DNA from 2 places in the Comamonas trifloxystrobinivorans genome. Region 2 is predicted to be linked to the other one. Evidence: riboswitches for the same ligand, from Rfam matches in the RefSeq annotation. Region 2 holds a riboswitch; the other holds the start of a gene.
The links. A riboswitch is a leader RNA that binds a small molecule or an ion and turns the genes downstream of it on or off. The one in region 2 is predicted to bind S-adenosylhomocysteine.
Positions count from the first base shown of each region.

Region 1: linked by a shared signal. The riboswitch ahead of metH (methionine synthase) and the one ahead of ahcY (adenosylhomocysteinase) in region 2 are both predicted to bind S-adenosylhomocysteine.

Region 1 covers NZ_JBHZGV010000004.1:293,976-297,382, reverse strand. The annotation lists gene metH (methionine synthase) at 1-1,443, opposite strand, end outside; S-adenosyl-L-homocysteine riboswitch at 1,482-1,600, opposite strand; gene ACFIQF_RS06195 (VIT1/CCC1 transporter family protein) at 1,647-2,315, opposite strand; gene ACFIQF_RS06190 (Bug family tripartite tricarboxylate transporter substrate binding protein) at 2,510-3,407, opposite strand, start outside.
Region 2 covers NZ_JBHZGV010000006.1:45,329-48,735, forward strand. The annotation lists gene ACFIQF_RS08060 (DUF4118 domain-containing protein) at 1-627, shown strand, start outside; gene ACFIQF_RS08065 (response regulator) at 638-1,345, shown strand; S-adenosyl-L-homocysteine riboswitch at 1,364-1,461, shown strand; gene ahcY (adenosylhomocysteinase) at 1,537-2,967, shown strand; gene ACFIQF_RS08075 (TlyA family RNA methyltransferase) at 3,192-3,407, shown strand, end outside.

The sequences.
Region 1 (3,407 bases), on a different contig from region 2:
CTTGGCGCGCGCCAGAATCTCGTGGCAGGGCACCATCACGCCCATGTTGATGACTTCGAAGTTATTGCACTGAAGCACCACGGTGACGATGTTCTTGCCGATGTCGTGCACGTCGCCTTTGACGGTGGCAATGACGATCTTGCCCTTGCTGGAAACGTCCATGCCCGCCGCTTCTTGCTGGCGCTTTTCTTCTTCGATGTAAGGCACCAGGTGGGCCACGGCCTGCTTCATCACGCGGGCGGATTTCACCACCTGGGGCAGGAACATTTTGCCCGCGCCAAACAGGTCGCCAACCACGTTCATGCCGTCCATCAGCGGGCCTTCGATCACGTGCAGCGGACGGCCGCCGTTCTTGACCACGATCTCCTGGTAGGCCTCTTCCGTGTCTTCGACGATGAAGTCGGTGATGCCATGCACCAGCGCGTGCGACAGGCGCTCGCCCACGGTCTTGGGGTTCTCGGCCGTGCCGCGCCATTCCAGCTTTTTGCTGTCGTCCTTGGCCGCGCCCTTGGCCTGGTCGGCAATCTCCAGCAGGCGCTCGGCCGCGTCGGGGCGGCGGTTCAGCACCACGTCTTCCACGCGCTCGCGCAACGTGGGCTCCAAGTCGTCGTACACGCCGATCATGCCGGCGTTGACAATGCCCATGTCCATACCGGCCTTGATGGCGTGGTACAGGAACACGGTGTGAATCGCCTCACGCACCGGGTCATTGCCACGGAACGAGAACGACACGTTCGAAACGCCGCCCGACACCTTGGCGCCTGGCAGGTTCTGCTTGATCCAGCGCGTGGCTTCGATGAAATCCACGCCGTAGTTGTTGTGCTCTTCAATGCCGGTGGCCACCGCGAAGATGTTCGGGTCGAAGATGATGTCCTCGGGCGGGAAGCCAACTTCATCGACCAGGATGCGGTAAGCGCGCTCGCAAATCTCGGTCTTGCGGGCAAACGTGTCGGCCTGGCCCTTCTCGTCAAAAGCCATCACCACGGCCGCTGCGCCGTAGCGCTTGACTAGTTTGGCGTGCTTCTTGAACTCCTCAACGCCTTCCTTCATAGAGATGGAATTGACGATGCCCTTGCCCTGCAGGCAACGCAGGCCGGCTTCGATCACCTCCCACTTGGAGCTGTCCACCATCACCGGCACCTTGGCAATGTCGGGCTCGGAAGCGATCAGGTTCAGAAAGCGCACCATGGCGGCCTTGCTGTCCAGCATGGCCTCGTCCATGTTCACGTCGATCACCTGCGCGCCGTTTTCCACCTGCTGGCGGGCCACGGCGAGAGCCTCTTCGTACTGCTCGTTCAGGATCAGGCGCGCAAAAGCCTTGGAGCCGGTGACGTTGGTGCGCTCGCCCACGTTGACGAACAGCGTGTCCTCGCCAATGAAGACGGGCTCCAGGCCCGACAGGCGCATGGGGGAAATCGCAGTGGAAGGGGTAGCAGCAGACATCAAACTCACCTGTGAAGAAAACCAGCAACAGAATCGAAAACAGGTGAGCGCCGTTGTGCAAGCGCTGTGGCCGGGGCCAGCAGCGGGCCCCAAGCCTGACGGGCCGATGCTACGAAAACGTAGCTTCAAACGGCCAGCTGCAGCGCTCCTTGGGGCGAAGCCGCCGATTTTAAACGCTCTGCGGGCTTTTCGCAGCGCCAGGGTTAGAGCTGCGTGCCTACCAGCTTGCCAATGCCATAAGTGACGGCCATGGCAAGCACGCCACCGGCTACATTGCGCAGCGCTGCACGCGCCTTGGGCGCACCGCCCAAATGGGCGGAGCTGACGCCGGTTACCAACAGAGCAATCAGCACGGCACAAGCAGTGACAGGCACGATCCACGCCTGCGGCGCCAGCAAAACCGCCAGCAACGGCACCAAGGCGCCCACCGCAAAAGACAGCGCCGAGGCGCCAGCAGCTTGCCAAGGGTTGGTGTATTGGCCAGGCTTGATGCCCAGCTCCATCTCGGTATGCGCGCTCAGCGCATCGTGCGCCGTCATCTCGCGCGCCGCCTGCAGCGCGGTCTCGGCGCTCATGCCTTTTTGCCGCAGCAGCATGGCCAGCTCACGCAGTTCGGCCTGCGGCAGTTGCTGCAACTCTTGCTTTTCCAAGCGCACTGCGGCTTTTTCGGTATCGCGCTGGGTGCTGACCGAGACATACTCGCCCGCCGCCATCGACAAAGCGCCCGACACCAGACCGGCAATCCCGGCCGTCAGCAAAGCCGTAAACGAGGGGTTGGCGCCGGCCACGCCCAAAACCAAGCCAGCGGTGGACACCACCCCATCGTTGGCGCCCAATACGGCTGCGCGCAGCCAGTTGAGACGATCGGACATGGCACCCGAAGCGGCATCGAACCGGGCATGCTGAGCAGCCTCGGCAGTGGCATCGGGCAAGGGAGTGGAAGGCAGGTTCACACAGCGCTCCTGGCGGCAAATATGCTGCGATGGTAAGCCAGTGGGGAGCGCTTGCGCAGGCCGTGGCGCTCATGCCTCAACGCGGCAATCACAGGCCGCGCGGGCCTTGGCCCTCAATCCAGGCGAATATTGCGCTCCTTGATCAGCTTGCCCCAACGGTCCAGCTCCTTGTTCAGGTGCGTGGCCAGCTCTTGCGGGGTGCTGCCGATAGGCTCGGCCCCCACCGATTCGAGCTTCTTGAGCGTCTCCGGGTCCTTCATCAGGCCATTGAGCACCTTGTTGAGCCGAGCGACCACTTCGGGCGGCGTACCGGCAGGCGCAAAGGTGGCGAACCAAGGCGAAACTTCGTAGCCGGGCACGCCGGCTTCGGCGATGGTGGGCACATCAGGCAAGGCGGACGAGCGCTTGGCTGTGGTCAGCCCCAGCGCACGCAGCTTGCCCGATTGGATGTGCGGGCGCGCCGAGGTGATGCTGTCAAACATCAGGTCCACCTGGCCGCCGAGCATGTCGGTAATCGCCGGGCCGCTGCCCTTGTAGGGCACATGCAAAATGTCCACGCCCGCCATCGAGGCAAACACTTCACCCGCCAGATGGATCGAAGTGCCGTTGCCGGCCGATGCGTAGGTGAGCTTGCCCGGCTGCTTCTTGGCATGGGCGATCACGTCTTTGACCGATTTGTCGGCGCTCTTCTCGGCATTCACCACCAGCACGTTCGGCACCACCGCCAACAGGCTGATGGGCGCAAAATCCTTCACCGGGTCGTAGCTCAGCTTGGCGTACAAGGCCTTGTTGGTGGCCATGCCGATGGAGGTGATCATGATGGTGTACCCGTCGGCCGGCTGCTTGGCCACGTAATCCGCACCGATATTGCCGCCCGCGCCTGGGCGGTTCTCAATCACAAAAGGCTGGCCCAGCTCACGCGCCGCCTTGTCGCCCAGCGTGCGGGCAATCACGTCCATGGCGCCGCCTGGCGGGAAAGGCACCACCCATTTGATCGGCTTGTTCGGCCAA
Region 2 (3,407 bases):
CTGGGCGCCGCCCAAACCGCATTGCCGCACACGCCGCCGGGCGCTGCGCAGGACATGCTGGTGCAGATTCGCAACCAGGCCCAGGCCATGCAGCAGCTGGTGGACAACCTGCTGGCCATGGCGCGCTTGCAGCAGGGCGGCGTGCACTTGAAACGCGAATGGCTGCCGGTGGAAGAACTGGTGGGCAGCGCTTTGCAGCAGATGCGCGAGCGCTTGTCTGCCCACGTGGTGCGTACCGAAGTGCCGGCCGGATTGCCGCTGCTGCAGGTAGATGCCGTGCTGATGCAGCGCGTGCTGGTCAACCTGCTCGATAACGCGGCCAAGTACACGCCTGCCGGCACAGTAATCCAGATTACGGCCCGTGTGGAGGGCGCAGACTGCGTGCTGGTGCTGCAAGACTTTGGCCCCGGCTTGCCCAGCCATGTGGCGGCCGAGCAGTTGTTTGAGCCCTTCACGCGGGGCGTGACGGAATCGTCCGTCTCGGGCATGGGCCTGGGCTTGACTTTGGCTCAGCGCATTGTGGAGGCGCATGGTGGCAGCCTGCATGCTGAATCGACGCTGGCCACGCAAGGCACGGTGTTCAGCCTGCGCTTGCCCGTGCCCGAGCAGCCGCCGGTCGATGAATAATAGAGCCCGCATGAACGCCGCCAGCCCCCGTATTTTGTTGATTGAAGACGATGCCAGCATCCGCCGCTTTGTGCGCTTGGCGCTGGAGGACGAAGGCTGGCAGGTGTTCGAGGCCGATAGCGCCAAGCGCGGCCTGATCGAGGCCGCCAGCCGCCAGCCCGATGCCGTGGTGCTCGACCTGGGGCTGCCCGACGCCGATGGCAAAGCCGTGATTGCCGAGCTGCGCGCCTGGAGCCAGTTGCCGATTCTGGTGCTCTCGGCCCGCGAGCGCGAAGAAGAAAAAGTGGCCGCGCTCGACGCCGGTGCCGACGACTACCTGACCAAGCCTTTTGGCGTGCCCGAGCTGCTGGCCCGTTTGCGCGTCATGCTGCGCCGGCGCCAGCAAGCACCGGCGGCTAACAAGCCGAGCAGCCAGGCGCGCTTTGGCGATGTGCTGGTGGATCTGGCCACGCACGAGGTCACGCGCAGCGGCGCAGCGGTGCATCTGACGCCCATCGAGTTTCGCCTGCTGGCGGCTTTGATCGCCGGCCAAGGCCGGGTGCTGACGCACCGCCAATTGTTGCTACAGGTCTGGGGGCCGGAATACCTGGATCGCCCGCACTACCTGCGCGTGCACCTGGCCAACCTGCGCCAGAAGATCGAGGCCGACCCGGCCCAGCCGCGCCATTTGCTCACTGAGCTGCAAGTGGGTTATCGGTTGGTGGGCTTGGAAGGCTGAATCCCTTATAATTGCCGTCCATCCGAGGAGCGTTGCAGCGTTCCCCAGCCGGCCCAGCGCCTGGCAGCAGCGGGGCGTGAGGCTCGGATTTTCATCTGCAACGACGCTCACCCACGCTTTCTGTGCGGTGAGATGGTGTATCCCTCTTCTTCCGCAGAACGTGGTTTTTCATTCAATTTTTGGAGAAAACCATGAACGCTGCTGTGCGCTTCAACCCTGCTGACTCGGCCATCGCCGACATCACCCTGGCCGACTGGGGCCGCAAAGAGATCAAGATTGCCGAAACCGAAATGCCCGGTTTGATGGCCATCCGCGAAGAGTTTGCTGCTGCCCAGCCGCTCAAGGGCGCACGCATCACCGGCTCGCTGCACATGACCATTCAAACGGCCGTGCTGATCGAAACCCTGAAGGACCTGGGCGCTGACGTGCGCTGGGCTTCTTGCAACATCTTCTCGACCCAAGACCACGCTGCCGCCGCCATTGCTGCGACTGGTACGCCCGTGTTCGCCATCAAGGGCGAATCGCTGAAGGACTACTGGGATTACACCCACAGCATTTTCGAATTCGGCGCCAAGGGCACCGAAGGCGAAGGCCCGAACATGATTTTGGACGACGGCGGCGATGCCACCATGCTGATGCACCTGGGCCAGAAGGCTGAGAAGGATCTGTCCGTTCTGGCAAATCCCACCAGCGAAGAAGAGAAGATTGTGTTCGCCGCCATTAAGGCCAAGCTGGCTGTGGACCCCACCTGGTACACCCGCAAGTCGGCCCAGATTCAGGGCGTGACCGAAGAGACCACCACCGGCGTGCACCGCCTGAACGAAATGTCGGCCAAGGGCACGCTGCTGTTCCGCGCCATCAACGTGAACGACTCGGTGACCAAGTCCAAGTTCGACAACCTGTATGGCTGCCGCGAATCGCTGGTGGACGGTATCAAGCGCGCTACCGACGTGATGATCGCCGGCAAGGTGGCTTGCGTGGCCGGTTACGGCGACGTGGGCAAGGGTTGCGCCCAGGCTCTGCGTGCTCTGTCGGCCCAAGTGTGGGTGACCGAGATCGACCCGATCAACGCCCTGCAAGCCGCCATGGAAGGCTACAAGGTTGTGACCATGGAATATGCCGCCGACAAGTGCGACATCTTCGTGACCACCACCGGCAACAAGGACATCATCCGCCACGAGCACATGGTCGCGATGAAGGACCAGGCCATCGTCTGCAACATCGGTCACTTCGACAACGAAATCGATGTGGCGTCGATCGAGAAGTACGAGTGGGAAGAAGTCAAGCCCCAGGTCGACCAGATCAAGTTCCCTGACGGCAAGAAGATCACCCTGCTGGCCAAGGGCCGCCTGGTGAACCTGGGTTGCGCCACCGGCCACCCCTCGTTTGTGATGAGCGCCTCGTTCGCCAACCAGACCATCGCCCAGATCGAGCTGTTCACCCGCCCTGATGCCTACCAGGTGGGCAAGGTGTATGTGCTGCCCAAGATCTTGGACGAGAAGGTCGCTCGCCTGCACCTGAAGAAGGTGGGCGCCCAGCTGACCGAGCTGACCCAAGCCCAGGCCGACTACATTGGCGTGAAAAAAGAAGGCCCTTACAAGCCTGAAACCTATCGCTATTAAGCGGTTTTGCGCGCTCTCCCTCAAGCGGGAGAGCGTGCAAACAACATGCAAAGTCGCGTAGTGTCGTGACTTTGCTTTCTCTTCGCCGCTTGTGCGCCGAGAGAAAAAAGAATACCGAGGAAGCGCGTGCGCTGTACGCGCTTCTGACCTCCTCTCCCGCTGGCGGGAGAGCGCTGGGGTGAGGGCCGACTGCCCTCGCCTCGTGACAGTTTTATGGAGGCGCGATGCGCGCAGATGTTTTTCTGGTCGAAAACGGCCACGCCACCACCCGCTCGCAAGCCCAGCGTTTGATCGCTTCGGGCGTGCAATGGCGCACGACAGTGCTGGCCCCTTGGATCAAGGTGGCTAAGAACGGTGACGATATTCCGGCCGGCTCCGAGGTGCAGCTGCTCGACGCCTCCGAGGCCAAATACATCTCGCGTGGCGGCCTCAAGCTCGAA